Regions from separate parts of the Streptomyces sp. NPDC058291 genome, predicted to be linked through region 3. Evidence: riboswitches for the same ligand, from Rfam matches in the RefSeq annotation. Region 3 holds a riboswitch; each other region holds the start of a gene.
What was found. Region 3 has a riboswitch for thiamine pyrophosphate ahead of thiO (glycine oxidase ThiO). Riboswitches for the same ligand answer to the same signal wherever they lie in the genome.
Positions count from the first base shown of each region.

Region 1: it holds a riboswitch for thiamine pyrophosphate, as region 3 does, so the genes downstream of both, ACFVYK_RS20915 (thiamine ABC transporter substrate binding subunit) here and thiO (glycine oxidase ThiO) in region 3, are expected to answer to the same signal.
Region 2: it holds a riboswitch for thiamine pyrophosphate, as region 3 does, so the genes downstream of both, thiC (phosphomethylpyrimidine synthase ThiC) here and thiO (glycine oxidase ThiO) in region 3, are expected to answer to the same signal.

Region 1 covers NZ_JBHVYK010000040.1:10,189-20,415, reverse strand. The annotation lists gene rpsB (30S ribosomal protein S2) at 1-31, shown strand, start outside; gene tsf (translation elongation factor Ts) at 188-1,024, shown strand; gene pyrH (UMP kinase) at 1,214-1,972, shown strand; gene frr (ribosome recycling factor) at 2,146-2,703, shown strand; gene ACFVYK_RS20930 (phosphatidate cytidylyltransferase) at 2,703-3,899, shown strand; gene ACFVYK_RS20925 (SRPBCC family protein) at 4,045-4,494, shown strand; gene rlmN (23S rRNA (adenine(2503)-C(2))-methyltransferase RlmN) at 5,381-6,487, shown strand; TPP riboswitch at 6,510-6,618, shown strand; gene ACFVYK_RS20915 (thiamine ABC transporter substrate binding subunit) at 6,697-7,779, shown strand; gene ACFVYK_RS20910 (ABC transporter permease) at 7,755-9,425, shown strand; gene ACFVYK_RS20905 (ABC transporter ATP-binding protein) at 9,425-10,227, shown strand, end outside.
Region 2 covers NZ_JBHVYK010000062.1:8,328-18,554, reverse strand. The annotation lists gene ACFVYK_RS26895 (metallophosphoesterase) at 313-1,398, shown strand; gene ACFVYK_RS26890 (hypothetical protein) at 1,704-2,570, shown strand; gene ACFVYK_RS26885 (VWA domain-containing protein) at 2,825-4,297, opposite strand; gene thiC (phosphomethylpyrimidine synthase ThiC) at 4,507-6,333, opposite strand; TPP riboswitch at 6,326-6,513, opposite strand; gene ACFVYK_RS26875 (YibE/F family protein) at 6,927-8,459, shown strand; gene ACFVYK_RS26870 (SsgA family sporulation/cell division regulator) at 8,651-9,097, opposite strand; gene ACFVYK_RS26865 (IclR family transcriptional regulator) at 9,198-9,935, opposite strand.
Region 3 covers NZ_JBHVYK010000065.1:33,391-43,617, forward strand. The annotation lists gene ACFVYK_RS27540 (hypothetical protein) at 1-824, opposite strand, end outside; gene metF (methylenetetrahydrofolate reductase [NAD(P)H]) at 881-1,804, opposite strand; gene thiE (thiamine phosphate synthase) at 2,013-2,660, opposite strand; gene ACFVYK_RS27555 (Rv2175c family DNA-binding protein) at 2,739-3,104, opposite strand; gene ACFVYK_RS27560 (NAD(P)/FAD-dependent oxidoreductase) at 3,171-4,412, opposite strand; gene ACFVYK_RS27565 (hypothetical protein) at 4,445-4,816, opposite strand; TPP riboswitch at 4,869-4,980, shown strand; gene thiO (glycine oxidase ThiO) at 4,978-6,144, shown strand; gene thiS (sulfur carrier protein ThiS) at 6,153-6,353, shown strand; gene ACFVYK_RS27580 (thiazole synthase) at 6,357-7,151, shown strand; gene pknB (Stk1 family PASTA domain-containing Ser/Thr kinase) at 7,265-9,199, shown strand; gene ACFVYK_RS27590 (deoxyribonuclease IV) at 9,234-10,118, shown strand; gene ACFVYK_RS27595 (sulfite oxidase-like oxidoreductase) at 10,132-10,227, opposite strand, start outside.

The DNA of each region.
Region 1 (10,227 bases), on a different contig from region 3:
CGCTCCGGCCGCCGAGGGCGAGCAGGCCTGACTCAGGCCGTGAGCCGTTCGGTCGCCGTCGCGTCCGCACGGCCCCAGGGATGAAGTGACGGCGGGAGGCGCCGAGTGCGCCGCCCGCCGTTCGCCCACAGCCCCCAGATCTTCGTAGATCTTCGAGACTTCGAACTCCGAGAGAGATTCACAGATCATGGCGAACTACACCGCCGCTGACGTCAAGAAGCTCCGTGAGCTCACCGGCGCCGGCATGATGGACTGCAAGAAGGCGCTGGACGAGGCCGAGGGCCACGTCGACAAGGCCGTCGAGGCGCTCCGCATCAAGGGCCAGAAGGGCGTCGCCAAGCGCGAGGGCCGCTCCGCCGAGAACGGCGCCGTGGTCTCGATCATCGCCGACGACAACTCCTCCGGCGTCCTCGTCGAGCTGAAGTGCGAGACGGACTTCGTCGCCAAGGGCGACAAGTTCCAGGCCGTCGCCACCGCGATCGCCGAGCACGTCGCCAAGACCTCCCCGGCCGACCTCGAGGCGCTGCTCGCGTCCGAGATCGAGCCCGGCAAGACCGTCCAGGCGTTCGTGGACGAGGCCAACGCCAACCTCGGCGAGAAGATCGTGCTGGACCGCTTCTCGCAGTTCACCGACGGCTACGTCGCCGCGTACATGCACCGCACGATGCCCGACCTGCCGCCGCAGATCGGTGTCCTCGTCGAGCTGGACAAGCCGAACGCGGAGATCGCCAAGGGCGTCGCCCAGCACATCGCCGCCTTCGCGCCGAAGTACCTCTCCAAGGAGGACGTGCCGGCCGAGGTCGTCGAGTCCGAGCGCCGCGTCGCCGAGGAGACCACCCGCGCCGAGGGCAAGCCCGAGGCCGCCCTGCCGAAGATCGTCGAGGGTCGCCTCAACGGCTTCTTCAAGGACGCCACGCTGCTCGGTCAGCCGTACGCGCTCGACAACAAGAAGCCCGTCCAGAAGGTCCTGGACGAGGCCGGTGTCACCCTGAAGCGCTTCACGCGCATCAAGGTCGGCATCTGAGTCCGTACCGCGATCGACGCGTCGGCCCGATAGGGTCGGGTGCAGTCGTCCGGTACGCCGTCACGCGCACGTGTGACGGACGACAGCAGATCTGACGAGGAGGCCATTGCCGCGCACGGGTTGCCCACGACACCCCACCGGCAGTGGCCTTCTTCGTATGTGCACCACGTGAAAGAGGCGGGATCTCCCATGACCACCAAGGCTCAGAAGAGCGACGACGGCAAACTGCACGGCCGGTTTCTGCTGAAGCTGTCCGGTGAGGCGTTCTCCGGCGGCGGAGGCCTGGGCGTGGACCCCGACGTGGTGCACAAGATCGCCCGGGAGATCGCGGCCGTCGTCCGCGACGGCGCCGAGATCGCCGTCGTCATCGGCGGCGGCAACTTCTTCCGCGGCGCCGAGCTCCAGATGCGCGGCATGGACCGGGCCCGCTCGGACTACATGGGCATGCTCGGCACCGTCATGAACTGCCTCGCCCTCCAGGACTTCCTGGAGAAGGAGGGCATCGACAGCCGCGTGCAGACCGCCATCACCATGGGCCAGGTCGCCGAGCCGTACATCCCGCTGCGGGCCGTGCGGCACCTGGAGAAGGGGCGCGTGGTCATCTTCGGCGCCGGGATGGGCATGCCCTACTTCTCGACCGACACCACCGCCGCCCAGCGCGCCCTGGAGATCGACGCCGAGGCGCTGCTCATGGGCAAGAACGGCGTGGACGGCGTCTACGACTCCGACCCGAAGACCAACCCGGCGGCCGTCAAGTTCGACGCCCTCGGCTACGGCGAGGTCATCACGCGCGACCTCAAGGTCGCCGACATGACCGCGATCACGCTGTGCCGCGACAACAAGCTGCCGATCCTCGTCTTCGAGCTTCTCGCCGAGGGCAATATCGCCCGCGCCGTCAAGGGTGAGAAGATCGGCACGCTCGTGGGTGAGCAAGGCAGCCGGTCCTGACCGGTGCCATCCCGGTTTTCCACGACAACGTCTGACCGGGGGACGGACCCGGGTCGGGGGATGGACAATGTCCTGCCGGTCGGGAACCGTGCAGGAAGAAGACGCGACGCAGCCGGCCGCCGCCCTCACAGGGATCCGGAGCCGGGCCTACTCAAGACACGCAGGAGCAAGTGGTGATCGAAGAGACCCTCCTCGAGGCCGAGGAGAAGATGGAGAAGGCCGTCGTGGTCGCCAAGGAGGACTTCGCCGCGATCCGCACCGGCCGTGCGCACCCGGCGATGTTCAACAAGATCGTGGCCGACTACTACGGCGCGCCGACGCCGATCAACCAGCTGGCTTCGTTCTCCGTGCCGGAGCCGCGCATGGCGGTCGTGACGCCGTTCGACAAGACCGCGCTGCGCAACATCGAGCAGGCGATCCGCGACTCCGACCTTGGCGTCAACCCGAGCAACGACGGCAACATCATCCGAGTGGTGTTCCCCGAGCTGACCGAGGAGCGCCGCCGCGACTACATCAAGGTCGCCAAGAGCAAGGGCGAGGACGCCAAGGTGTCCATCCGCGCGGTCCGCCGCAAGGCCAAGGACGCGATCGACAAGCTGATCAAGGACGGCGAGGTCGGCGAGGACGAGGGCCGCCGTGCGGAGAAGGAGCTCGACGACACCACCGCGAAGTACGTCGCCCAGGTGGACGAGCTCCTGAAGCACAAGGAATCGGAGCTCCTCGAGGTCTGATGAACGACTCTTCCTGGGGTTCACCGCCACAAGCCGGGTCGCGGGCCGGGTACTGGGAGCCCGCCGACCCGGGGCTCGCCCAGGGGGCCGCCCCGGCGGGTCCCGCGTACGATGCGCCTGAGGCGCAGCAGACTCGCCCCATGCCCATCGTCCCCGACGTACCCGCACACGGCGGAAACCAGGATGACGACCGGGGGGCCGCTCGGCTGGGCGGTCCCCTGTTCCCAGACGAGAGCCACGGCCACGCGCCCTACGGCGGCGAGCCCCACGGCCGCGCCGCTCACGGCGACGACACCTCGACGGCACAGCCCCCTGCGGCGATGCCGCAGAATCCGGAGCCCATGCCCGACGCCCCTCACCCGGCGCCCGCGCCCCAGAAGAAGAGCGCGGGCCGAGACCTGGGCGCGGCCATAGGAGTCGGCGTCGGGCTCGGCGCGGTCATCGTCGCGTCGTTGTTCGTCGTCAAGGCCGTGTTCGTCGGCGTGATAGCGGTGGCCGTCGTCGTCGGCCTGTGGGAGCTCACCAGCAGGCTGCAGGAGCGCAAGGGCATCAGGGCGCCGCTCGTGCCGCTCGCGGTCGGCGGCGCGGCGATGGTCGTCGCCGGGTACGTCCGGGGCCCCGAGGGCGCCTGGGTCGCCATGGCCCTCACCGCGCTCGCGGTGCTGGTCTGGCGGATGACGGAACCGCCCGAGGGCTACCTCAAGGACGTCACGGCCGGCGTCTTCGCCGCCTTCTACGTCCCGTTCCTGGCGACGTTCGTCGCCCTGATGCTGACCGCCGACGACGGCGCCCTCCGCGTCCTGACGTTCCTGCTGCTGACGGTCGTCAGCGACACCGGCGCCTACGCGGTGGGCTGGCGCTTCGGCAAGACCAAGCTCGCCCCGCGCATCAGCCCGGGCAAGACCCGCGAGGGTCTGCTGGGCGCGGTGTCGTTCGCGATGGTCGCCGGCGCGCTGTGCATGCAGTTCCTCATCGACGACGGCGTCTGGTGGCAGGGGCTGGTGCTCGGCTTCGCCGTCGCGGCCAGCGCCACGCTCGGCGACCTCGGTGAGTCCATGATCAAGCGGGACCTGGGCATCAAGGACATGGGCACCCTGCTCCCGGGCCACGGCGGCATCATGGACCGGCTGGACAGCCTGCTGCCGACGGCACCGGTGGTCTGGGCCCTGTTCGTCCTGTTCGTGGGGTCCGGCTGACCCGCGCGCGGCACCCCGGCTCCTGCGGGCCCTCGTCCTGATCGACCGGGACGGGGGCCCGCTGCCGTGGTCGTCAGCCCGGGCCGGTGGGACGATTCTGGTGAAGGCCGCACAGGGGGGATCGCCCTGAAAGGGGGCGGGCTGTATGTCCGACTTCCATGAATCGATCGACGTCGACGCCACTCCCGACGATGTATGGGCCTATGTCACCGACCCCTCCCACCTGCCCGAGTGGCAGGCGAGCGCGGTGTCGGCGGAGCAACTCGGCCCCGAGCCGGCCGGTGTCGGCTCCCAGGTGCGGGTCACACGGCACATCGGCAGCCGGGACATGCCGATGACCATGGAGTACACCCACTACGACCCGCCGCACTCCTGGACCCTGCAGGGCGTCGACGGCCCGGTGCGCGGCCACTTCCACGGCGAGATCCTCCCGATCGACGACGGCCGCCGCTCCCGCGTGATCATGGATCTCGACTTCGAGGGCAAGGGCATGGGCAAGATCCTCGTGCCCCTCGTCGTCCGCCGCCAGGTCCGCAAGGAGTTCCCGGTGAACGAGCGACTGCTGAAGGACCGTCTGGAGCACCGGACGGTATGACACCCGCAGGCGGCTGGGCCGCGGCGACGAGAAGATCCCGGTGAGCCCCGGACGCGGCCCGGTGAGCCCCGGACGCGGCCCGGTCGGCCCCGGACGCGGCCCCGGCCGTCTGGTGCGCCCGACCGGCCATGGCCTGAGTGCGACGCCGACCGCGTGATCATGTGCAGGCTCTGGATCGTCCGCGCCGTCGGCGGTACCTTCCCACCATGACCGACAATCGAAAGGGCAATGCCGCGTAGGCGCCCGTCTGCCGTGCGGGACGACCTCCCCGTGCGCGTCTCCCGCCCGTGCCCCCGCCGCCCGTGTCCGCCGATCGACAGGCTGTCCGGGGCATGCGCGGCCCACATCCGCAGGCTGGAAATCAGGCGTTTCTGGCCAGGCGACACAGCCAGAGCCTTTCGGCACTGGGCCGCCTTGGCACACGGCCCGCTCAAGAGGTTGGCTGATCCCTCCACTTCCACCAGGTGTGGCATCCCCGAGTGCGGTTGTGATCCGGGCCACTCCCGCGATCACCTTGAAGCGATCATGCGTGCCTTGCCCAGGAAGTCGGCACGAGAGCTACGCGCGCTGGTCCAGGATCTCGACGCCAAGATCCTCGGACGAGCCCGAGTCGTCCGTGCCCCTTCGCCCGACGTCCCGTGGTGGCGCGATCAGCTCTGAGGACCCGCCGATGGCGCCCGTGCCTCATCCGTTCCCGAGCGTGCGGGGAGCCGCGGGCGACCACGGTGGCAAGCCGGCCCCGAGCAGCGCAACGACCCCACGCGCCCCGGGCCGCCCCTGGGCCGTGCGATGCCGGCCGGCGCCCCAGACGGCACCGACGGGGTGACCACCCCCACCCCGCTCCCGGCCTGGGGCCCCGGCGATGATCTGCCACACTGGACGTGTTATGCCTGCACCCGGAGAACTCACTTTCGTCGCCCCCCGCGGAGCCAAGAAGCCGCCGCGGCATCTCGCCGACCTCTCGCCCGCCGAGCGGAAGGAGGTCGTGGCGGAGATCGGGGAGAAGCCCTTTCGTGCCAAGCAGCTCTCGCAGCACTACTTCGCCCGGTACGCGCACGACCCGGCGGAGTGGACCGACATCCCGGCCGGCTCCCGCGAGAAGCTGCGTGAGGCGCTGCTGCCGGATCTGATGTCGGTCGTCCGGCATCTGTCGACGGACCAGGGGACCACCCGTAAGACCCTGTGGCGGCTGTTCGACGGCACGCTCGTGGAGTCCGTGCTGATGCGGTACCCGGACCGGGTGACCATGTGCATCAGCTCGCAGGCGGGATGCGGGATGAACTGCCCGTTCTGCGCCACCGGACAGGCGGGGCTCGACCGGAATCTGTCCACCGCCGAGATCGTGCACCAGATCGTCGACGGGATGCGGGCGCTGCGCGACGGCGAGGTGCCCGGCGGGCCCGCGCGGCTGTCCAACATCGTCTTCATGGGGATGGGCGAGCCGCTCGCCAACTACAACCGCGTCGTCGGCGCCATCCGCGCGCTGACCGATCCGGCGCCGGACGGGCTCGGGCTGTCGCAGCGCGGGATCACCGTGTCGACGGTCGGGCTGGTGCCGGCCATCCGCCGGTTCTCCGACGAGGGCTTCAAGTGCCGGCTCGCGATCTCCCTGCACGCTCCCGACGACGAGCTGCGCGACACCCTCGTCCCCGTGAACACGCGGTGGAAGGTGCGCGAGGTGCTGGACGCCGGGTTCGAGTACACCGAGCGGTCGGGTCGTCGGCTGTCCATCGAGTACGCGCTGATCCGGGACATCAACGACCAGGCGTGGCGTGGCGACCGGCTCGGCCGGCTGCTGCGCGGCAAGCCCGTGCACGTCAACCTCATCCCGCTGAACCCGACGCCGGGCTCGAAGTGGACGGCGTCCCGGCCGGAGGACGAGAAGGCCTTCGTCGAGGCGATCGCCGCGCACGGGGTGCCCGTGACCGTGCGGGACACCCGTGGCCAGGAGATCGACGGGGCGTGCGGTCAGCTCGCGGCCACCGAGCGGTAGTCTGAGGACCGTACACATCTTCATATTCCGACAGGGGAGCGCCACAGCGCTGAGAGTGCGGCACCCAGGCCCGCAGACCCTCTGAACCTCGCCCAGGTCATTCTGGGTAGGAAGTTCGGTCATCACTCGAGCTGTTGCGCCCTGCCCGGCGTTCCGTGCGGACCCGGGCGGGGCCGCGTCTCTTCCTGGTCAACCCAGGAGGAAAACCAGTGCAGAACAAGACCTTCGTGGCCGTGGCCGTCGGACTCGGCCTGGTCGCTTTGTCCGCGTGCGGGTCGTCGGACGGGAAGGAGACGGCGGGCTCCGCGGGCTCCCGGACCGTCACCCTCGTCAGCCATGACTCCTGGGCCGTGTCCAAGGGCGTGCTCGCCGACTTCGAGAAGCAGTCCGGGTACAAGGTGAAGGTGCTCAAGGACGGCGACGCCGGGCAGGCCGTCAACAAGGCGATCCTCACCAAGGACAACCCGCAGGGCGACGTCTTCTTCGGCGTCGACAACACCCTCCTCTCCCGCGCCCTCGACAACGGGCTGTTCCAGCCGTACGAGGCCAAGGGACTGGCGCAGGTCGGCAGCCAGTACCAGGTGGACGCGGGGAAGCACCGGGTCACGCCCGTCGACTTCGGCGACATCTGCGTCAACTACGACAAGGCGTACTTCGCCGAGCACGAGCTGGCCCCGCCCGCCTCCTTCGACGACCTGGTGAAGCCCGCCTACAAGGACCTCCTCGTCACCGAGAACGCCTCCACCTCCTCGCCCGGGCTCGGCTTCCTGCTCGGCACGGCCGCGCAGTACGGCGACGGGGGCTGGGAGGGCTACTGGAAGAAGCTCAAGGCCAACGGCGTGAAGGTGGTCGACGGCTGGGAGCAGGCCTACAACGAGGAGTTCTCCGGTTCCGCCGGGGGCAGGAAGGCGAAGGCCGACCGGCCGCTCGTGGTGTCCTACGCCTCCTCGCCGCCCGCCGAGGTGATCTACGGCGACCCGAAGCCGGCCACCGCGCCGACCGGCGTCGCTTCCGGCACCTGCTTCCGGCAGATCGAGTTCGCGGGGCTGCTGGACAACGCGGCCGACAGCGAGGGCGGCAAGGCGCTGATCGACTTCCTGATCAGCAAGAGGTTCCAGCAGGACATGCCCCTCAACATGTTCGTGTATCCGGTGGTGAAGGGGGCGGCCGTCCCCGCCGAGTTCACCGCGTACGGGCCCGCCGCCGCGCACCCCGAGACCATGGACCCGGCGAAGATCGCCGACAACCGTGACGACTGGGTCAAGTCATGGACCTCGCTCGTACTGAAGTGACCGGGCGCGGGGCCCGCGCGGGGAGCGCGGCGCGGCTCGGTCTCCTGGCCTTGCCCGTCGCGTTCTTCGCGGTCTTCTTCGCCTACCCGGTCGCGGCCATCGTCGCCCGGGGGCTCCACGTCGACGGCTCGTGGCGCTTCGGGCGGCTGTGGGACGTGCTCGGGCAGTCCGACGTCCGCCACGTGCTGTGGTTCACCGCCTGGCAGGCGCTCGCCTCCACCGCGCTCACGCTGCTGGTGGCGCTGCCGGGCGCCTACGTGTTCGCGCGCCTGGACTTCCCGGGCAAGCAGGTGCTGCGCGCCGTCGTCACCGTGCCGTTCGTGCTGCCCACGGTGGTCGTCGGCACCGCGTTCCTCGCACTCGTCGGGCGCGGCGGGCTGCTCGACGAGCTGTGGGGCGTCCGCCTCGACACCACCGTGTGGGCGATCCTGCTCGCGCACGTCTTCTTCAACTACGCGGTCGTCGTGCGCACGGTGGGCGGGCTGTGGGCGCAGCTCGACCCGCGGCAGGAGGAGGCGGCGCGGATGCTGGGCGCGTCCCGGCTGCGGGCCTGGCGCACGGTGACCCTGCCGGCGCTTGGGCCGGCCGTCGCCGCGGCCGCGCTGATGGTCTTCCTGTTCACCTTCACCTCCTTCGGCGTGGTGCAGATCCTGGGCGGCCCGACCTTCTCCACCCTCGAAGTGGAGATCTACCGGCAGACCTCCGAGATCTTCGACCTGTCCACGGCGGCCGTCCTCACGATCGTCCAGTTCGCGGCCGTCGGCGCGATCCTCGCCGTGCACGCCTGGGCGGTGCGGCGGCGGGAGACCGCGCTGCGGCTGGTGGACGCGGCGGGCACGGCGCGTCGGCCGCGCGGGACCGCGCAGTGGGCGCTGCTGGCCGGGGTGCTCGCGAGCATCGCCGTCCTGCTGGTCCTGCCGCTCGCGGTGCTCGTGCAGCGCTCGCTGGACGCGCCCGGCCTCGCCTACTACCGCGCGTTGACCGGCGACGACGGCAACGTGTTCCTGGTCCCGCCGATCGACGCGATCGGCAACTCGCTGGAGTACGCCGTCGCCGCGACCGCGATCGCCGTGGCTGTCGGCGGGCTCGCCGCGGCCGCGCTCACCCGCAGGGACGCCGGACGGCTGGTCCGCGGCTTCGACGCGCTGCTGATGCTGCCGCTGGGCGTCTCCGCGGTGACCGTGGGCTTCGGGTTCCTCATCGCGCTCGACGAGCCGCCGCTGGACCTGCGCGGCACCTGGATCCTGGTGCCGCTGGCGCAGGCTCTGGTCGGCGTCCCCTTCGTCGTGCGGACCATGCTGCCGGTGCTGCGGGCGGTGGACCATCGGCTGCGGGAGGCGGCGGCCGTGCTCGGTGCGTCGCCCTGGCGGGTGTGGCGCGAGGTCGACCTGCCGATGGTGCGGCGGGCGCTGCTGGTCGCGGCCGGGTTCGCCTTCGCGGTGTCGCTGGGGGAGTTCGGGGCGACGGTGTTCATCGCGAGGCCCGACAACCCGACGCTGCCGGTGGCCGTGGCGCGGCTGCTGGGGCGGGCCGGGGAGCTCAACTACGGCCAGGCGATGGCGCTTTCGACGATTCTGATGGTGGTGTGCGCGGTGGCCCTGCTGGTGCTGGAGCGGCTGAGGACCGACGGGACGGGGGAGTTCTGATGCAGCTGCTCGAACTGGAGCGGGCCACCGTGCGGTTCGGCGGGCGGGCCGTGCTGGACGCGGTCGATCTCGCGGTCGCCGAGCACGAGGTGGTGTGCGTGCTCGGGCCCAGCGGGAGCGGCAAGTCGACGCTGCTGCGGGCCGTGGCCGGTCTGCAGCCCCTGGACTCCGGGCGGGTCCGGCTCGACGGGCGCGATCAGGCGGGGGTGCCCGCGCACCGGCGGGAGCTCGGGCTGATGTTCCAGGACCACCAGCTGTTCCCGCAGCGCGACGTCGGCGGCAACGTGGCCTTCGGGCTGCGGATGCACGGCATGGTCGGGCAGCGGCAGGGCGAGCGGGTGAGGGAGCTGCTCGACCTCGTCGGGCTGCCGGGCGCGGCCGGGCGGGCCGTGGCCTCCCTCTCCGGCGGTGAGCAGCAGCGGGTGGCGCTGGCCAGGGCCCTCGCGCCGCGCCCCCGGCTGCTGATGCTCGACGAGCCGCTCGGCCAGCTCGACCGGTCGCTGCGCGAGCGGCTGGTCGTCGAACTGCGGGAGCTGTTCGGCCGGTTGGGGACGACCGTGCTGGCCGTGACCCATGACCAGGGCGAGGCGTTCGCGCTGGCCGACCGGGTCGTGGTGATGCGGGACGGCCGGATCGCCCAGTCCGGTACGCCGCTGGAGGTGTGGCAGCGGCCGGCGGACGCCTTCGTGGCCCGCTTCCTCGGCTTCGACAACGTGGTGGCGGCCACGGTCACGGGGGAGGTGGCGGTCACGCCGTGGGGCAAGGCCCCGGTGCCGGCCGGGTCCGGTCAGGGGGCGCGCAC
Region 2 (10,227 bases), on a different contig from region 3:
TCTGCGGTCCACAGCCCGCAGGCCCGCAGGCCCCGGAAGGGGGACCGCCGCAGAGCACCGTTTGTCCCGGCGGAGCCTGTCGTGGAGGTGGGGCGCGGGCAGGGGCGCGGTGTGTTCCCTGTGAGTTCCGACTGCCGAAGCCCGGTCCAATCGGGGCGAAAGCCGCGATGAACTGGAGCCTTGCTCCGATTCACCACCCCTGGGTCATCACACGGCACGATCCGCATTCCTATGATGGGCGCACGGCACCGCGGGCCGCTGCGACCAAGCAGCCCGAAGGGTGCAGATGCGGCGCGATGGTGGAGGGGTCTGATGACTCAGGGGGCCGGTCAGGGACCCGAGGTGGAGCGGACGGCGACGTTGCGCGACTTCCGGGTGCCCGCGTACGTCAACGAGACCGGTCCGTACGACCACGGCACACAGCCCGGCGACGCGGCGCCGCCCCTCGACGAGCCGCTGGAGCATCCCGACGGCTACACGCCCACCCAGCGCGATTTGCCCGTCATCAACCGCCGCGGCGACACCCTCCAGGTGGCCGTGGACCCGGCGACCGCGCAGGCTCCGCTGCCCGCGACCGGCCCTGGCCCGCTCTTCGTCGTCGGCGACGTGCACGGTTACCTCGACGAACTGGTGGCCGCACTGCAGGAGAAGGGCCTGATCGACGACGCCGGCAACTGGTGCGCGGGCACCGCCCGGCTGTGGTTCCTCGGCGACTTCACCGACCGCGGGCCGGACGGCATCGGCGTCATCGACCTCGTCATGCGGCTGTCCGCCGAGGCCGCCGCCGCCGGCGGATACTGCAAAGCCCTCATGGGCAACCACGAACTGCTGCTGCTCGGGGCCAAGCGCTTCGGCGACACGCCCGTCAACTCCGGCGCCGGCACCGCCACCTTCCAGGCGGCCTGGCTGCTCAACGGCGGCCAGAAGTACGACATGGACCGTCTCCAGGATCACCACCTTCAGTGGATGGCCCGGCTCGACGCCGTCGAGGAGGTCGACGGTCATCTGCTCGTCCACTCCGACACCACCGCCTACCTCGACTACGGCGACTCGATCGAGGCCGTCAACGACACCGTCCGCGAAACGATCACGCGCAACGACGCGGACGAGGTGTGGGACCTGTTCCGCAAGTTCACCAAGCGCTTCTCGTTCCGCGACGAAGGGGGCGCCGCCGCCGTCCGCTCCCTGCTCGATACGTACGGCGGCACCCGCATCGTTCACGGGCACAGCCCGATTCCCTATCTGCTCGGCGAGGTCGGCTCCGAGGAGGACGAGGACAGCGGCGGCCCCCACGTCTCGGGCCCGCACGTCTATGCGGACGGACTGGCCATCGCGATGGACGGGGGCGTGACGATGGCCGGCAAACTGCTGGTCCAGCAACTTCCCCTGGACGTCTGAGCGTTCCGGCAAGGCTCGCCGGCGGCCCCTCGGGGTCTTTCTCGGACCTTCGCGGGGCCTCCTCGGGAGCTATCTCGGGAGCCCTTCTCGGTGGCTTCAGGGTTTTCCCAGGGTCTTCTCGACGACCGACGCGCCTCGTTCCGGGATCACTCGCGACACCCGAGGCCGGGGGCCAATTTCGGCAAACCCCCTGTCACCCCATGCCGTCGCCGCTCTACCATCGGCTTATCCGTAGCAGGCTCCCCTCCGTTTCTGCCCGACGGCTCGTTGGCATGCGAGCCCCAAGCCCTACGGAGCATCGGGGGATGCACATGAACAGCGTTCCGCAGCACCTGCACAGCGAGGACCGCCAAGAGTACGAGCGGATCCTCGAAGAGGCGCTGCGCTCCGCCCCACACCACCCGGACCTCGTCGCTGTGGGACAGCGGCTCAACTCCGAGCAACTGCGCACCATGGCGCTCAACGCCTCCGCGCTCATAGCGGTGGCCGCGGCGGCCGAGTACCAGCACTACGTGAAAGTCCGCGAGGAACTGCGCCACCCCGCGCCGTCGACCGCGACGGCCACGCCCGAGTCCGCTCCCGTCGAGCCGGGCGCGGCCACGATGGACCTGACCACGACCATGGGTGATGCGGCCGAGGCCGCCGGGGCGGGCGCCGTCGCCGCCGTCCTCACCCCCGTACTCGCCGGAACCGCGGCGGTGATCTTCCTTCTGGTCGGGTACGTCCTCAGGGCACTCGCCCCCGAACAGGGGTTCGCCCGGACCATGGTCGCGGCCGGCTGGGCGTTCGGTGCGGTCGCCGCCGCCGCGATCCTCGTCGCCACCGTCGCTCTGCTGCTCACCGCCCTGCGCAACCGGCCCTCTCTGGAGGCCGGGCCGTACGGCGAGCTGAACGAGGAGGTCAGCCGGGCCAAGGAAGCCTGGCGCGAAGCCCTGCTCGAACGCGGCATCCTGCCGTTCCTCCGGGAGGCTCTCGCGGATCCCGGCACGGCGACCGCCCTGGACACCGAACCCAACCCACCGGCTCCCACCGGTCGCCTCCCGAAGATCGGTTACGGCCGCCCGGGCTTCAGCAGCCCCGACGACGGCCGCTCCACCGGTCCTCGTCCGAGCTTCAGCAGCCCCGACTACTCGAGCCCCGATTTCGGCGGCCCGGAACACCACCCGGAATAGGCACCACTGCGACACAGGCCGGAGGAGGGCGGGCCGTACCGCGCCGCGTCGGGCCGGATGGGGCTGAATTGGGCCGGCCCGTATTGCGCCGGGTCGGCTCGGGCCGGACGGGGCCCGCGCTGCACCGGTCCTGAACCTGTCGGCCAGGGGCCCGCGCTGCTTCCGGTCCTGAACCTGTCGGCCTGGGCACATCGGCTCCGCCCGCACCGGCCCGGGGCCCCTCCCTGCGGGCTTCCGTGCGGCCCGGCGTCTCATCAGAGGATGCCGGCCCGCGTCGCCGCCTTGATCCAGTCGGGGAACTCGGACAAGAGCCGGTCATAGAGCTCCTGGTCGGGGACAGTGCTGATGTCGTCCACCGCGAAGAATCCCACGTTGTCGACGCGCCGCCCGGGCAGCGTATCGAACCGCTCCAGCACCCCGTAGTCGGATCGCCCGAGCCCCACGAACTGCCAGAAGATCGGCTCCTCGACCGCAGCCCTCAGCTCCCGCTCGATCGCCGCGTCGCGGTAGACCCCGCCGTCGGAGAAGAACAGCACCAAGGTCGGAGCGCTCGCCGGATTCTCTCGCACATAGGCTCTGACCTGGGCGATCGCCTTCTGCTCCTCGTTCTGGATGCCGACCGTGCGCATGTCGACCTGCCCGGGCTCCAGCCCCTTGCGGGGCTTCTTGGACCGACGGAAGAGACTCATCTCACCCACCCGCACATGCAGCCGCAGCCACTCGGGGAGTTCACCCAGGCGCAGGTCGGGCAGACGCGCGGCCTCACTGGCGAACGTCCAGGCCTGCATCTCACCGTCGTCGTCGAGCTGGGCCGCCACCGCAGCCATCCGCTCCACGACGTCCGCCACCACGCCCTTGGAGTACAGGAACGACATGGACCCGGAGGCGTCGAGGACCAGCAGGATGCGCGCGCTGATGCCGGTCGCCCCGCGCTTGCTGAGGCTGACGGCGACCTGCTCCTTCCGCAACGACAGCCGCTTGCGCATGTCGACGGGAAGCCGCTCCTCGCCCTTCGTCAGACGAGGCTCTGAAAACGGACCCGCCGCGGTCGACTCCGGGCGGACGACCGAAGGCGGCGCCGGACGGACGGCCGGGGGCGATTGCGGGCGGCTGGGCAGCGGCACGTCCGCACGGGCGGGTGTCGGCGACCCGGGCTGAACGGGCGACACAGGCGGAACGGTCGTCGCGTCCGGTTCCTCGTCGACCGTGATCCCGAAGTCGATGGCCAGTCCCGCCAGTCCGGAGGCGTACCCCTGTCCGACCGCGCGGAACTTCCACCGGCCTTCGCGCTGGTACAACTCACCCCCGATGAACGCCGTCTCCGTGCCGGCCTGCATGTCGAAGCGAGCCATCTCATACCCACCGCCCGTACCGAACAGCCGCAGCATCAAACCGGTCACCTGCCCGAAGGTGCCGCCGTCGGCGGACGCGCACAGCACCACCCGGGTGATCGCCCCCTCCAGCGAGCGGAGATCGACGTCGACGGCATCGGTGATGACGCCGGCGGCACGACGCTTGCCGACGTGCCGCACGGCGCCGGACGCATGCAGCGGCTGGTTGTAGAAGACGAAGTCCCCGTCGTTGCGGACCCGCCCGTCGTCGGTCAACAGCAACGCCGAGACGTCGATGTCCGGCCCGCCGACGCCCTCGGCCCAGCTGAGTTCGACCCGGACATCCGGTGAGTCGACCGGCAGATTGGCACTCTTGCTCATGGATCGCGCTGTCATGGAGGCAAGTCTGCCGAGTCGACGTCCGACTTCAATGAACGAACAAGCACGTCACCTGTACCCGTTGATCCGTCCATCGGCCCCCTCGGTAGGTGCTTCGTTCGGTTCCCCCGTCAGCTCCCCCAGCACTGCCGGTTCGGGGATGCGCCCGAACCGACAGCACCGACGGCACCGACGAGGATCGACGAGGATCGATCAGGACCGTCCGGTCAGTCGGCCAGCGGCAGGTACACCCGGTTCCCGTTCGCGGCGAACTCCTTCGATTTCGCCAGCATCCCCTCGGCGATCTCGTCGGCCGAGGCGCCCTCTGTGGCCCCGGCGCCGAACCGCTCCGTGATGCTCTGGCTGATCTTCATCGAGCAGAACTTCGGCCCGCACATCGAGCAGAAGTGCGCCGTCTTCGCGGGCTCGGCCGGCAGCGTCTCGTCGTGGAACTCCCGTGCTGTGTCCGGGTCGAGAGCAAGGTTGAACTGGTCCTCCCAGCGGAACTCGAACCGCGCGTCGGACAGCGCGTCGTCCCATTCCTGCGCACCGGGGTGGCCCTTGGCGAGGTCGGCTGCGTGGGCGGCGATCTTGTAGGTGATGACGCCGGTCTTGACGTCGTCGCGGTTGGGCAGGCCCAGGTGTTCCTTGGGCGTGACGTAGCAGAGCATGGCCGTGCCCCACCAGGCGATCATCGCGGCGCCGATGCCGGAGGTGATGTGGTCGTACGCCGGCGCGACGTCCGTGGTCAGCGGGCCGAGCGTATAGAACGGAGCTTCATCACAGATCTCCTGCTGAAGGTCGATGTTCTCCTTGATCTTGTGCATCGGGACATGGCCCGGGCCTTCGATCATCGTCTGTACGTGAAAACGCTTGGCGATCGTGTTGAGTTCCCCGAGCGTCCTCAACTCAGCGAACTGGGCCTCGTCGTTGGCGTCCGCGATCGACCCCGGACGCAGGCCGTCACCGAGCGAGTAGGTGACGTCGTAGGCGGCGAGAATCTCGCAGAGTTCCTCGAAGTTCTCGTACAGGAAGGACTCCTTGTGGTGCGCCAGGCACCAGGCCGCCATGATCGAGCCGCCGCGCGAGACGATGCCGGTCTTGCGGTTGGCCGTGAGCGGGACGTACGCAAGACGGACTCCGGCGTGGACCGTCATGTAGTCGACGCCCTGTTCGGCCTGCTCGACGACCGTGTCCTTGTAGATCTCCCAGGTCAGCTCTTCGGCGCGACCGTCGACCTTCTCCAGCGCCTGGTACAGCGGCACCGTGCCGATGGGGACGGGGGAGTTGCGCAGCACCCACTCGCGAGTGGTGTGGATGTTGCGTCCGGTGGACAGGTCCATGACCGTGTCGGCGCCCCACCGGGTCGCCCAGGTCATCTTCTCGACCTCCTCCTCGATGGAGGAGGTCACGGCCGAGTTGCCGATGTTGGCGTTGACCTTCACCAGGAACCGCTTGCCGATGATCATCGGCTCGATCTCCGGGTGATTGACGTTGGCCGGCAGCACCGCACGGCCTGTTGCGATCTCCTCGCGGACCACTTCGGGAGAGACGTTCTCCCGGATGGCCACGAACTCCATCTCGGGCGTGATCTCCCCCTGGCGCGCATAGGCGAGCTGGGTGACCGCCTTGCCGTCCCGGCTGCGGCGCGGGAGCCGCGGCCGGCCGGGAAAGACTGCGTCGAGGTTGCGCAGACCACCGCGCGGCGCGGTGTGCTTGATGCCGTCGTCCTCGGGGCGGACCGGACGGCCGGCATACTCCTCGGTGTCTCCGCGGCCGATGATCCAGCTCTCACGCAGCGGCGAGAGCCCCCTGCGGACGTCGGTCTCGACGAGAGGATCGGTGTACGGGCCGGACGTGTCGTACAGCGTGACCGACTTCCCGTTGGTGAGGTGCACCTGACGGACCGGCACCCGCAGATCGGGGCGAGTGCCCTCGACGTACCCCTTGTGCCAGCCGATGGACTTCCTGGCCTCCGCATCGGCGACGTCGACCGCGTTCTCGCTGGTCGCGTCCTGCATGGAGGCAGGCGTGCGTGCGTCCTTCTTGGTCATGAGACCTACTCCCTACGCCGGCATTACCCGGTAACAGGTTCGGCGGTCGACGCAGCGGCTACCGTCTGCCGACGTTTCCTGTGAAACCTCACTCGCCGTGAGACGTTCCACGTGAAACATCGCGAAAACGGAGGTCAGCGCCCTCTCAGCCCGGTGCTCCGAGCTCCCGCGTGTGCAAAAGTGCCTCCACGCTAGCGTCAATTCGGGCGCGGTGAACAGAGGGCCCCCTTCGTTCTTGCGATGATCGGTCGGTGACCACGACACCCCATCCCCCGCTTCCGCCCGAGCCGCGCCGTCGGTCGGGTACCGGAAACGGCCCCGCCGACGGTCCCGGTCCCGCGCAGGAGCCGGGGTATGCGGGAGGACTGGGCGGCCTGGCCCGCGGTCGAGCCCCCGGTCATCAGGGCCCGGCCTCCGGGCCCGACCGCGCCCCTGCCCCTGCTGGTCCCGGCCCTGAGCCCGAACGCGGGTACGGGTACGGATACGGCAGCGGCAGGCATGGCGATGGTGGCGGTGACAGCCACGAGAGCCGTCATGGGTACGCATACGGTCCCGGTCCCAGCACCGGCACCGGCGGCGGCACCGGTCAGGGCATGGGATCCGGGGGCGGGCACGGGGCCGGTTACGGCGGTGCACATGACCCCGGCCACGGCGAGGAGCAGCATGCCCAGGAGCGCAGCGACGGGCGCGGGCCCGGTCAGGGCGAGGGGCAAAGGCCCGCGCACGAAGAGGGCCACGGGCATGCCCACGGCCACAGCCACAGTCACGGCCCGGCCGCGCCCGTCTCCCGGCACCTGCGCAAGGTCATCGCTGCCATCCTCATCCCGTTCGGCGCCGCGGTGCTGGTCGGGCTCGTGGTGCTGTGGCCCGGCGGCGCCCCGGCGCACGAACGCACCGGGGTCGGCTTCGATCGGCAGACTCAACAGGCCACGGTCACCAAGGTCGTGAGCGTGAGCTGCGCCTCGGTGAACGCCTCGGGCGACACTCCGACCGGCGACACCTCCACAGCCGAGGGCTCCTCGGCGCAGCAGCAGGCGAGCGGCATCTGCAAGAGGGCCACGATCCGGGTGGACACCGGCCACGACAAGGGCCGTACGTTCGCCGAGATCATCCAGCCGGACCAGACCCGGCAGTTGGACCAGGGCGAGAAGGTGGTGGTCGCCTACGAGCCTTCGGCGCCGAGGGAGCTGCAGTACTCGGTCACCGACGTGAACCGCCGCATCCCGATGTCGGTGCTGGCCATCGTCTTCGCCGTGGCCGTCGTGATCGTCGGGCGGCTTCGGGGCGTGATGGCGCTGGTCGCGCTGGCCATCAGCTTCCTGGTGCTGAACTTCTTCGTGTTGCCGGCGATCCTGCAGGGCTCGAACCCGTTGGTGGTGGCCGTGGTGGGGGCGAGCGCCATCATGCTGATCGCGCTCTATCTGTGTCACGGTCTGTCGGCCCGCACCTCCGTCGCGGTACTCGGCACGCTCGTCTCCCTGCTGCTCATCGGCGTCCTCGGCTCGGTCTTCATCGACTGGGCGTCCCTGACCGGCAACACGGACGACAACACCGGCCTGATCCATGGCCTGTATCCGTCCATCGACATGAGCGGCCTGCTGCTCGCCGGCGTCATCATCGGCTCGCTCGGGGTCCTCGACGACGTGACGGTCACGCAGACGTCAGCGGTCTGGGAACTGCACGAGGCCAATCCGTCGATGGGCCGACGCGGGCTCTACCGGGCCGGCATCCGCATCGGCCGCGACCACATCGCCTCGGTGGTCAACACGCTCGTCCTCGCCTACGCCGGCGCCGCCCTGCCGCTGTTGCTGCTCTTCTCGATCGCGCAGAGCAGTGTGGGCGCCGTCGCCAACAGTGAGCTGGTGGCGGAGGAGATCGTGCGCACGCTCGTGGGGTCGATCGGCCTGGTGGCCTCGGTGCCGGTGACGACACTTCTGGCCGCTCTCGTGGTCTCCGCCGATCGTCCGGGAACCGACGCGGCGGCCGTGGCGGCTCCGAAGGCGCCTGCCGCGGGTGCGCTGGGTCCGGTGAGTTCCGCGGACCCGGTGGGTGCTGGGGCTTCGGTGGCTGCGCCGACCGGTCCGGCGCCGGCCTGGGGCGGCCGGGGCAAGCGCCGCAAACGCTGACCCGGCCGGACCACGCCCAGCCCCCGAATGGGAGCCGGGCGCTCGCCCGACGGACCGGTGGGACCGTGGGAGCGGCGAGTGGCATGCGTGGTGCCGGCGGCACCGGCAACACCGCGGAGAAGCGTTACTGCGCGCCCGCACCCGGTGACGGAGCTCTCCGTTGCCGCTCGCCGCCGCTCGCCGCCACTTAGTCAGCCCGCGCTCTGTTCCTCCGCCAGAATGCGGCCCAGCGCCTCGTCCAGATGCGCGTCGAAGTCGGCGAGCGCCCCCTCCTGCCCCAGAGGCACCAGCTTGTCGGTGCGATCGAGGAAGGCCACCAGAGGGGCCGCCGAGGAGCGGAACACAGCCTGGTCCCCACAGACCTGAAGCCGGATCAGGACCTCTCCGAGCACGTCCGGATCCACGGGCGAGACGCGGACGTCGCCCTCACCGCACGGCCTGCCCACTCCGTCGATGAGCAGTTCTCGACCGAAGGCCCAGGTCACCGGGGCGTCGCCGGGCAAATGGAAGGTGAGCCGCACCGCGTAGGGATCGCACGACTCGTAGCCCAGCTCCACCGGGATGCGGAACGAGAGATCCTCGGACACGAGGAAGCTCATCATGACCTCTGCCTGTACTGCCTGCACGGACTCGCGCATCGCCTAACCCCGTCATTTGCCGTCGATTGGCCGGGAATGAACCTTCTGACACTGCAGGCATCTTGCTGAACGTACACAACAGATCACAAGGAGTGAGTTTTCAGATACTGATAGAGATGGCGAGGGAGCCCAGCAGGCGTCCGACCTCGTTCTGCAGTTGGCGGGCCGCGGCGTGCAGCCGGTCGGCATGATGGGCGGGCAGCGAGATGGCCATCGTCGCCGCCGTGGTGCCCACGGTGATCGGAATGGCGGCGCACACGGTGCCCAGCGCGTACTCCTGTCGTTCGACGACCGGTTCCATGCGCGGCATCCGCTCCAGGCGCCGCAGCAGGGTGTGGTTGTCCCGCACGGTGTACGGGGTGATCGACCGCGCCGCGTAGCGGCTCAGGTGGTCCCGGCGGGCGTCCTCGTCCAGTTGGGAGAGCAGGCACTGGCCGATGGCGTGGGCGTGTCCCGTCTCGCGGAAGTCGGCCCATTCCTCGACCGCCGGGTTGCCCGGGGTGTCGGAGACGCACATGATCTCGATCTCGCCGTCCCGATACCGTGCGTAGTACACGGGGACACCGATCGAATCGCGCCATTGAGCGAGCGTGTCGGCGACGGTGCTGCGACGTTTCTGCGCCGCTCCGCTGCTGCCGAGTCGTTCGGCGGCGTCACCGAGGAAGAACAGACCCTTGTCCCGGCGCAGATAGCCCTCGTGCACAAGAGTGCGCAACAGGTGGTAGGCCGTGGGCAGGGCGAGACCGGTCTCACGGGCCAGTTGCTTCGCCGGGGCTCCGAACTCGTGCTCGGCGACGGTTTCCAGCAGCCGCATGGCGCGCTGCACGGATCCGATCAAGGTGGCCGCCGAGTGGGGCTGCTCGGGGTCGGCCGCGTTCGGCGGGCGCTGGAGCGGAGGTACGAGGGAACGCGGTGGGGTGGGGGGTGCATACGGTTGCGCGGTTGCGGTGTCGACCGTGGGCAAGGGGGCTCCCGAGGCGCGAGGGGGCGGTCCGTGCGGGGGGACACGGGAGGGGGCGTACGCCGCTCGCGGGGCGTCGTCCCCGCGTCGAGTTCCGGACTTTAACCGTCTGCCACCGCTTGCAGACCGGCTGTGGGAAAACTTCCCCCGGCCGAGGGAACCGGTGATT
Region 3 (10,227 bases):
TGCTGCTCGCCGTAGCCGGCGTCGTAGGAGCCGCCGCCGTAGGTCTGGGTGCCGATGTAGGGGTCGGAGTAGGCGGCGTACTGCTGCTCGCCCGTCGCGTCGTAGCCGTACTGCTGCTGGTGGTACCCGGCGTAGGTGTCGTAGCCGTAGTTCTGGTCAGCGCCCTGTGCGGCCGTGGCGTACTGGTCCTGGGGCCGGCCCTGGGACTGGTTCTGGCCGGGCGCGCCCGCGTACGAGCCGTCGCTGTATATGCCGTAGGAGCCGGTGTCGTCGGGCAGGGGCTGCGGCTCGTAGACGGACGTGGTCTCGGCGGCCGTCGGGTCGTAGGCGCGGGACGCGGGGGTGAAGACGTCGTCGCGGTCGAAGTCGTCGTCGCCGTAGCCGCGTTCGCCGCCGAAGGCGGTCTTGTCCTGGCCGAACGTCACGTCGTCGCCGTCGTAGGACGAGCCGGGTCCGAAGCCGGCCTCGGCCGGTTCCGGGCCGGAGATCTCCGGCGTGGGGTCCTTGCGTTCGGCCTTGCCGCGGCGGCGCTTGGCGACGGGCGCGTCGTCACCGTCCGTGTCCGTGTCCGCGCGGCGGAAGGCCCAGCCCTCGGCGAAGCCGCGGCGGAACGAGAGGGTGACGTAGGTCTGGCCGACCGCGAAGGCGACCGCGCCCAGCGCGATGACGACGACCGACGGGATCAGGACGCCGAGGACGACGCCGAGGAAGCCGACGAAGGCCAGCAGCCGCCAGCGCAGCCGCGCCTTGTACTGCAGCAGCACCTCGCCGAGCAGCCACAGCGCGACGACGCCGAATGCGATGTAGAGGACCGTCCAGCCCATGTACGCCCCTCTCCCGGTGGCCGCTACGCAGTGTGTCGTATGTGGGTGCGACCGGTCTAGGCCTGCGGCGGATGGTGCAGGCCCAGGTTCTCGTAGATTTCCAGCGTCGCCGTGGAGTTGTTGAGCGTGATGAAGTGCAGTCCGGGCACTCCCTCGGCCAGCAGCCGAGCGCAGAACTCCGTGGCGAAGTCGATGCCAATGGAGCGTACAGCGGCCGGATCGTCTTTGGCTGTGAGGATCCGCTCTTTCAGGGCGGCCGGGAAGCGGGCGTTGCTGAGCTTGGGCAGGCGTTCGAGCATCTTCACGCTCGTCACCGGAAGGATCTCCGGGATGACCGGAGTCACACAGCCGGCCGCCGCGACCCGGTCGCGCAGCCGCAGGTACGACTCGGGCTCGAAGAACATCTGCGTGATGGCATAGTCGGCCCCGGCCCGGCACTTGTCGACGAAGTGCGACACGTCCGTGTCCCAGGCGTCGGAGCGCGGGTGCATCTCGGGGAAGGCGGCGACGCCCACGCAGAAGTCGCCGGACTCCTTGATGAGCCGGACCAGCTCGGCGGCGTACGTCAGGCCCTGCGGGTGCGGCACCCAGGGGCCCATCGGGTCGCCGGGCGGGTCGCCGCGCACGGCCAGCATGTTGCGGATGCCGGCGTCGGCGTACTGGCCGATGATGTTGCGCAGCTCGGCGACGGAGTGGTCCACGGCGGTCAGGTGCGCGACCGGCGTGAGGGTGGTGTCGACGACGATCTGCTGGGTCTCCTTGACCGTGGTGGCCCGGGTGGAGCCGCCGGCGCCGTACGTCACGGAGACGAAGTCGGGGGCGACCGCCTCGACCCTGCGCAGGGCGTCCCACAGGCTCCGCTCACCCTTCGGCGTCTTCGGCGCGTAGAACTCGAACGAGTACGTCGTCTTGCCGGTCGCCAGGATGTCGCGCACGGTGCGGGCACGGTCCGTCCTGGTGGATGCGGTTCCTAGGGCCATACCGGCAGGTTAGCCAGGGGTGGGCGGTCCCCCAACCGGATGCGGGATATTTGCCCGGATTGTCGAGTTGTTGTCCACCCCTTGGACAATCGTACGAGGACGGCACGACCGGCGGACCGGAAGACCGGACCCAGACGGCGGCCCGGAGGCGGGGCGCGACCGGCCGGGGAGCGGTCGGCGAGCGAACGGCGCCCCGACAGCGACCGGGCTACGCCTCGCTCAGCCGCTTGGCGAACTCAGCCGCCGCGGCGCCCGGATCGTCCGCCTGCGTGATCGCCCGCACCACGACGACGCGGCGGGCGCCGGCCGCCAGCACCTCGTCGAGGTTGCCGAGGTCGATGCCGCCGATGGCGAACCAGGGACGGTCGGCGCCGAGTGACGCCGTGTGCCGCACCAGGTCGAGGCCGGGCGCGTGGCGGCCGGGCTTGGTGGGGGTGGGCCAGCAGGGGCCGGTGCAGAAGTAGTCCACGCCTTCCTGGACGGCGGCGGCTTCCGCCTCCGCCGCCGAGTGCGTGGAGCGGCCGACGAGGACGCCGTCGCCGAGGATCGCGCGGGCTGCGGGGACGGGCAGATCGCCCTGGCCGAGGTGGAGGACGTCGGCGCCGGCGGCGTGGGCCACGTCCGCGCGGTCGTTGACCGCGAGCAGCTTGCCGTGCCGCGCGCAGGCGTCCGCGAACACCCGCAGGTGCTCCAGTTCCTCGGCCGCCTCCATGCCCTTGTCCCGCAGCTGGACGATGTCGACGCCGCCCGCGAGGACGGCGTCGAGGAACTCCGGGAGGTCGCCCTGACGGGTGCGGGCGTCCGTGCACAGGTACAGCCGGGCGGCGGACAGGCGTGTGTGGGCGGTGTCGGGCATGCGAATTCCCCCCAGGGTGGCGGCGTACGGGGGCCGACTGCGCCCCCGTACGCCGGATGTCGATGCGAGATCAGCAGGTCAGACGGCGAGCGCCTGGGCGCGGCGCTTCACCTCCGTGCCGCGGTTCTCACTCAGGGCCTGCGCCGGCGTGCCGGGCAGGGAGGGGTCGGGGGTGAAGAGCCATTCCAGCATCTCCTCGTCCGTGAAGCCGTCGTCCCGCAGCAGGGTCAGGGTCCCGGCCAGGCCCTTGACCACCTTGTCGCCGTCGATGAAGGCGGCGGGGATGTGCAGCGCGCGGTTCTCGCCACGGCGCACGGCGATGAGCTGGCCGTCCTTGATCAGCTGTCGGACGCGGATCACGTCGACTTCGAGCATCTCCGCGATGTCGGGCACGGTGAGCCAGGCGGGGACGAGAGCATCGGTCTTTGCGTCAATCTCGGTCACGGGAACAAGCCTGCCATCTGCGACTGACAGTCGGAAGCCGGGCCGGTCCGACCGGGCCTGCCCGGCTCACGCGGTGGCGGCCTTCAGCGGCCTCGCCGGGTCCGCGAGCAGCCGCGGGTTCATGGGCGCGCCCGACTCGATCAGCCGTCTGCCCTGGGCGAGGTCGCGCGGGCGTCCCACCGCCAGCAGGGCGATCAGACGGTCCTCGCGCAGCCAGCAGACCGTCCACGCCGGGCCGGACGGATCGCCGCGCCACACGGTCCCGTCGGCGTCCGCGTGGTGGCCGGCGTACTGGACGAAGCGGCCGAACTGCTCGGACCAGAAGTACGGGACGGGGTCGTAGACGGCGGCGGGTTCGTCGGTGGCCGCGCCGACGATGTTGGCCGCCACCGTGCGCGGTCCCTGGAGCGCGTTGTCCCAGTGATGGACGAGCAGCCGCTCGCCGTACCGGCCGGACGGGAAGGAGGCGCAGTCGCCGACCGCGTACACGTCCGGAACGGAGGCGCGCAGGCCGGCGTCGGCCACGATCTCGCGGTGCGCGCCGAGCTCGACGCCCGAGCCGGCCAGCCAGGCGGTCGCGGGGCGGGCGCCGATGCCGACCACGACCGCGTCGGCGGGCAGGATCGAGCCGTCGTCGAGGACGACCGCGCCGGACTCGACGCGCTCCACCCGCGCGCGGGTGCGCAGGCCGACGCCCGCGTCGGCGTACCAGGCGGCCATCGGGGCGGCGACCTCGGGGGGCAGGGCGCCGGCCAGCGGCCGGTCGGCGGCCTCGACGACGGTGACCTCGCACCCGGCCTCGCGGGCGGCCGTCGCGAACTCCGCGCCGATCCAGCCGGCGCCGACGACCACGACGTCGTGCCGGCCGGCCAGCACGGGCCGCAGGCGTCGGGCGTCGTCCAGGGTGCGCAGCAGGTGCACACCGGGCACGCCGTCCGCGCCCGGCAGTCGGATCGGCTCGGCGCCGGTGGCGAGGACGAGGACGTCGTAGGGGACGGGTCCGCGCGCGGTGTCCAGCTCGTGGTCGGCCGGGCGCAGCCCGAGCACCTCGCGGCCGAGTTCCAGCTCGATGCCGAGGCTGTCGAAGTCGACGTCCAGGGCGGATCCCTCGGCCTTGCCCAGCAGCACGGCCTTGGACAGCGGCGGCCGGTCGTAGGGCTGATGGGGTTCGGCGCCGATCACCGTCACCCGGCCGTCGAAGCCCTGTTCGCGCAGGGCGACCGCGGTCTGCACCCCGGCCATGCCCGCGCCGACGACCACCACGCGGCGCCCGCCCGGCCTGCCTTCTTCCTGCCTCTGCTCGCTCACCTGATCACCTTAGACAGCTGACGATCAGTCAGTCAGCCGTCGTGCTCCGTGACCTGCTCCACACCGTCCGCGATCTGTTCGACGACGCTCGTGCCCCTGCCGGGCCGCGACTCCCACTCCCAGCTCTCGTCGAGGCGCACCCGGCCGTCGGGCAGGTCGACGACCGTGGACACGCAGTGCCCCGAGGACGTCGTCCCGTCGGACGTGAGCTGGACGTACCGGAAGTCGAGCCGGTCTCCTTCCCGGGTACCCACCAGATGCCCCCGTACGACGTCGCCGCCCGCGTAGTCGGCCCAGACCGCGCCGTCCCGTTCGTGGTACGCGAAGCGGGTGCGGGCGCCGACCTGCCCGGGCGCCTGGTCGGCGACGGGGGCGAGGACGAGGCCGTCCAGTGAACGGGCCATGCGCGAAGGCTCCCTTACTGCGGCGTGCGGCGGCGGGCTAGGGTGGCCACCGTAGAGCACTCGCGGGAGCCCGGACGCACCGGGCTGAGAGGGAGGCTGGCGGCCTCCGACCGTACGAACCTGATCCGGGTCATGCCGGCGAAGGGAGGGGCTGGACGCCCATGTCGTCTCCGCGTACGTCAGACGTCCTCGTGATCGGGGGCGGGATCATCGGGCTGGTCACGGCCTGGCGGGCCGCGCAACGCGGTCTGACCACGGCGGTGGTGGACCCCGAGCCGGGCGGCGGGGCCGCCCAGGTGGCCGCCGGGATGCTGGCCGCCGTCACCGAACTGCACCACGGCGAGCAGACGCTGCTCGGCCTCAATCTGGCCTCGGCCCGGCGCTATCCGGATTTCGCGGCCGAGCTCACGGAGCTGACCGGGCAGGACCTCGGTTACCGGCGGTGCGGCACGCTCGCGGTCGCGCTGGACGCCGACGACCGGGCCCATCTGCGCGAACTGCACGCGCTGCAACGGCGGTCGGGGCTGGATTCGGAGTGGCTGTCGGGGCGGGAGTGTCGGCGTCTGGAGCCGATGCTGGCGCCGGGGGTGCGCGGCGGGCTGCGGGTGGACGGCGATCACCAGGTCGACCCGCGGCGGCTGGCCGGGGCCCTGGTGAGCGCGTGCGAGCGGGCCGGCGTGGTCTTCCGCCGGGTCTGGGCGGAGCGGCTGTCGGTGGCGGGCGAGCGGGCCACGGGGGTGATCACCCGCGACGGCGCGACCCTGGCGGCGGGGCAGGTGGTGCTCGCCGGGGGCAGCCTGAGCGGGCGGCTCGCGGGGGTGCCGCAGGACGTCGTGCCGCCCGTGCGGCCGGTGAAGGGGCAGGTGCTGCGGCTGACCGTGCCGCGGTCCTACGCGCCGTTCCTGAGCCGGACCGTGCGGGCCGTGGTGCGCGGCAGCCAGGTCTATCTCGTGCCGCGGGAGAACGGCGAGCTGGTGGTGGGCGCGACCAGCGAGGAGCTGGGCTGGGACACGACGGTGACGGCCGGGGGCGTCTACGAGCTGCTGCGCGACGCCCACGAGCTGGTCCCGGGGATCACCGAGCTGCCGCTCACCGAGACGCGCGCGGGGCTGCGTCCCGCCTCCCCGGACAACGCGCCGCTGCTCGGGCCGACCGGACTGTCCGGGCTGGTGCTGGCCACCGGGCACCACCGCAACGGCGTGCTGCTGACGCCGGTGACCGGCGACGTCATGGCGCATGTCCTGGCCACCGGGCAACTCCCGGACGAGGCCCGCCCCTTCACGCCCCGGCGCTTCGGCGTCGCCGCACTCTCGGAGCAGCCCGCATGAGCACCCCGCTGAACGTGTCCGTCAACGGCGAGCTTCGGGAGTTCGCTCCCGGCACCGCTCTGGACAGCGTCGTCCGGTCCCTGACGCCGGCGCCCTGCGGGGTGGCCGCCGCGCTCAACGAGACCGTCGTCCCGCGCGCGCAGTGGCCGTCCACGTCACTGGCCGACGGCGACCGGGTGGAAGTCCTCACCGCCGTGCAGGGAGGCTGAGCCATGGCCGACGACGCCTTCGTCCTCGGGGGGACGGCCTTCTCGTCCCGGCTGATCATGGGCACGGGGGGCGCGCCCAGCCTGGAGGTGCTCGAACGGGCGCTGGTCGCGTCCGGGACCGAGCTGACGACGGTCGCGATGCGCAGGGTGGACCCCTCGGTGCACGGCTCGGTGCTGTCGGTGCTGGAACGGCTGGGCATCCGGGTGCTGCCGAACACGGCCGGGTGCTTCACCGCCGGCGAGGCCGTGCTGACGGCGCGGCTGGCCAGGGAGGCGCTCGGAACGGACCTGGTGAAGCTGGAGGTCATCGCCGACGAGCGGACGCTGCTGCCGGATCCGGTCGAGCTGCTGGACGCGGCGGAGACGCTGGTGGACGACGGGTTCACGGTGCTGCCCTACACCAACGACGATCCCGTGCTGGCGCGCAAGCTGGAGGACGTCGGGTGCGCCGCGGTCATGCCGCTGGGGTCCCCGATCGGTTCCGGCCTGGGCATCCGCAACCCGCACAACTTCCAGCTCATCGTGGAGCACGCGCGCGTGCCGGTGATCCTGGACGCGGGCGCCGGCACCGCGTCGGACGTGGCGCTGGCGATGGAGCTGGGGTGCGCGGGTGTGATGCTGGCGTCGGCGGTCACGCGGGCGCGCGATCCCGAACGGATGGCGTGCGCCATGCGGGCCGGCGTCGAGGCGGGACGGCTGGCCCGGCTGGCGGGCCGCATCCCGCGCCGCTGGTTCGCGCAGGCGTCGTCCCCCGCCGAGGGCCTGGCGGCGCTCGACCCGGAGCGCCCCGCGTTCTGACCCCCTTGCGGTGACGTCCGCGTCCTGCGACTCGCGTCACAGGTCGGCTGCAGTAGGGCTGCGATCCCGGCGGGACCGGCGAGGTGTCAGCGGCGGCTCGTACACTCACCTGCGTGGACACGACCCTTCAGGACCCTCTGGTCGGGCAGGTGCTCGACGGCCGGTATCGCGTCGAGGCGCGGATCGCGGTCGGCGGGATGGCCACGGTCTACCGGGCCGTGGACACCCGCCTCGACCGCGTGCTCGCGCTCAAGGTGATGCATCCGGGGCTCGCCGCCGACGGGGCGTTCGTCGAGCGGTTCATCCGGGAGGCGAAGTCCGTCGCCCGGCTCGCCCACCCGAATGTCGTCCAGGTGTTCGATCAGGGTACGGACGGGTCGTACGTCTACCTCGCCATGGAGTACATCGCCGGCTGCACGCTGCGCGACGTGCTGCGCGAGCGCGGGGCGCTGCAGCCCAGGGCCGCGCTCGACATCCTGGAGCCCGTGCTCGCGGCGCTGGGCGCCGCCCACCGGGCCGGGTTCGTGCACCGGGACATGAAGCCCGAGAACGTGCTGATAGGGGACGACGGACGGGTCAAGGTCGCCGACTTCGGGCTCGTGCGCTCCGTGGACACCGTCACCAGCACCACCGGCGCGGTGCTCGGCACCGTCGCCTATCTCGCCCCCGAACAGATCGATCGGCCCGGCGCGGCCGATCCGCGGGTCGACGTCTACGCGTGCGGGGTCGTGCTCTACGAGATGCTCACCGGCGAGAAGCCGCACGACGGCGACTCCCCCGCGATCGTGCTCTACAAGCACCTCCACGAGGACGTTCCGCCGCCCTCGGCCGCCGTCCCGGGCCTGCCGCTCGTACTGGACGAGCTGGTCGTCGCCGCCACCGCCCGCACGCCCGACGCCCGGTCCCCCGACGCCGTCGCGCTGCTGGGCGAGGCGCGCAAGGCGCGCGCCGCGCTCAGCGAGGAGCAGCTGGACGCGCTGCCCCCGCTGGCCGTATCCGCCGGGCACGACATCACCGACGACCGCACCAGCGTGATCCCGCGCTCGCTCACCGTGCCCCGGCCGCTGCCCGTGGACGGGGACGACGAGGGCGGGGCCGAGGTCCAGCGCACCTCCCGGTTCCAGAGCCCGCCGCCGCTGCCGCCCCGGCGCCGCTCCCTGCGGCCCCGGCGCAGCATGCTCGCGCTCGTCACCGTCGTGCTGCTGGTGCTCGGTGTGGGGGCGGGCGTCTGGTACATCAACTCCGGCCAGTTCACCAAGGTCCCGGCGGTGCTGACGCAGAAGGAGGCCCAGGCCAGGCAGCGGCTGGAGGCGGCCGGGCTGAAGGTGGGCCGGGTCGAGCACCGCCACAGCGACACCGTCGAACGCGGCACGGTCCTGGACACCGACCCCGAGCCGGGCGCCCGGATCCGCAAGCACGACGCGGTGACCCTCACCCTCTCCGACGGCCCCGAGATGGTGAAGGTGCCGGACGTGGCGGGTTCGCCGCTGAAGAAGGCCGAGGCGTCGCTCAAGAAGCACGGCCTGGAACCGGGCCTGGTCACCGAGGAGTTCGACGACGACGTCGCCCAGGGCGCGGTGATCGGCACCGACCCCGAGGCGGGCACGCAGCGCCGTGCGGACACCGCGGTCTCGCTCGTCGTGAGCAAGGGCAGCCCGATCGACGTCCCCGACGTCACGGGCGACGACCCGGCCGACGCCCGGGCGGAGCTGGAGGAGGCCGGCCTGAAGGTGAAGATCGCCGCGCGGCAGGTCACCTCCGAGTTCGACAAGGGGCAGGTCGCGGCGCAGACGCCCAAGGGGGAGAGCCGGCTCGCCTCCGGCGACACCGTGACGCTGACGCTGTCCAAGGGCCCGGAGATGGTCGAGGTCCCGGACGTGGTGGGCGCGAGCGTCGACGACGCCAAGTCTCTCCTGAAGCAGTCCGGGTTCGAGGTCAAGGAGGACCGGGGACTGCTCGGCCTGTTCGGCGACACGGTGAAGAAGCAGTCCGTGAAGGCCGGCGACACCGCGCCCAAGGGGTCGACGATCACGATCACCATCCGGTGACGGGCGGGGCCGGCGGACATGACACCCTGAACGGGTGAGTTCCGCAGCCCCTCTCCCCTTCCCCTCCCGCAACCCCGTCGGCAGTCATGTCCCCGTGGCCGGCGGCCTGCACGACGTGGGCATGTCGTACGCCCGCGACCTGAAGGCCGAGACGGTCCAGGTGTTCGTCGCCAATCCGCGCGGCTGGGCCACGCCCGCCGGGAACCCCCGTCAGGACGAGGCCTTCCGGGAGCGGTGCGCGGCGGAGTCGGTCCCGGCGTACGTGCACGCGCCGTACCTCATCAACTTCGGCTCGCACACCGAGGCGACCGTGGAGAGGTCGGTGGAGTCGATGCGGCACTCGCTGCGCCGCGGGCGGGCGATCGGGGCCCTGGGCGTGGTCGTGCACACCGGCAGCGCGACCGGCGGACGCGACCGGTCGGTGGCGCTGAAGCAGGTGCGCGAACAGCTGCTTCCGCTGCTGGACGAGCTCACCCACGACGACGACCCGTTCCTGCTGCTGGAGTCCACCGCCGGCCAGGGCTCCTCGCTCTGCTCCCGGACCTGGGACTTCGGGCCCTACTTCGAGGCGCTGGACGCCCACCCCAAGCTGGGCGTCTGCCTCGACACCTGCCACGTCTTCGCCGCCGGGCACGACCTGACCGGCCCTTCCGGCATGCATCAGACGCTCGACCTGCTGGTGGACACGGCGGGCGAGGGCCGGCTGAAGCTGATCCACGCCAACGACAGCAAGGACGTGGTCGGGGCCCACAAGGACCGGCACGAGAGCATCGGCTCCGGTCACATCGGCGAGGACCCGTTCCGGGCGCTGATGACCCACCCGGCGACCGCGGGCGTCCCGCTGATCATCGAGACGCCCGGCGGCAAGGAGGGCCATGCGGCGGACGTGGAGCGACTGAAGAAGCTGCGGGACGGCTGAGGCGCCGGCCGGTTCACAGCTCGGGGCCGTCCCCCGGCTCCTCCTGGTAGGAGTACCGCTGTTGCTTCCAGGGGTCGCCGACGTTGTGGTAGCCGCGCTCCTCCCAGAA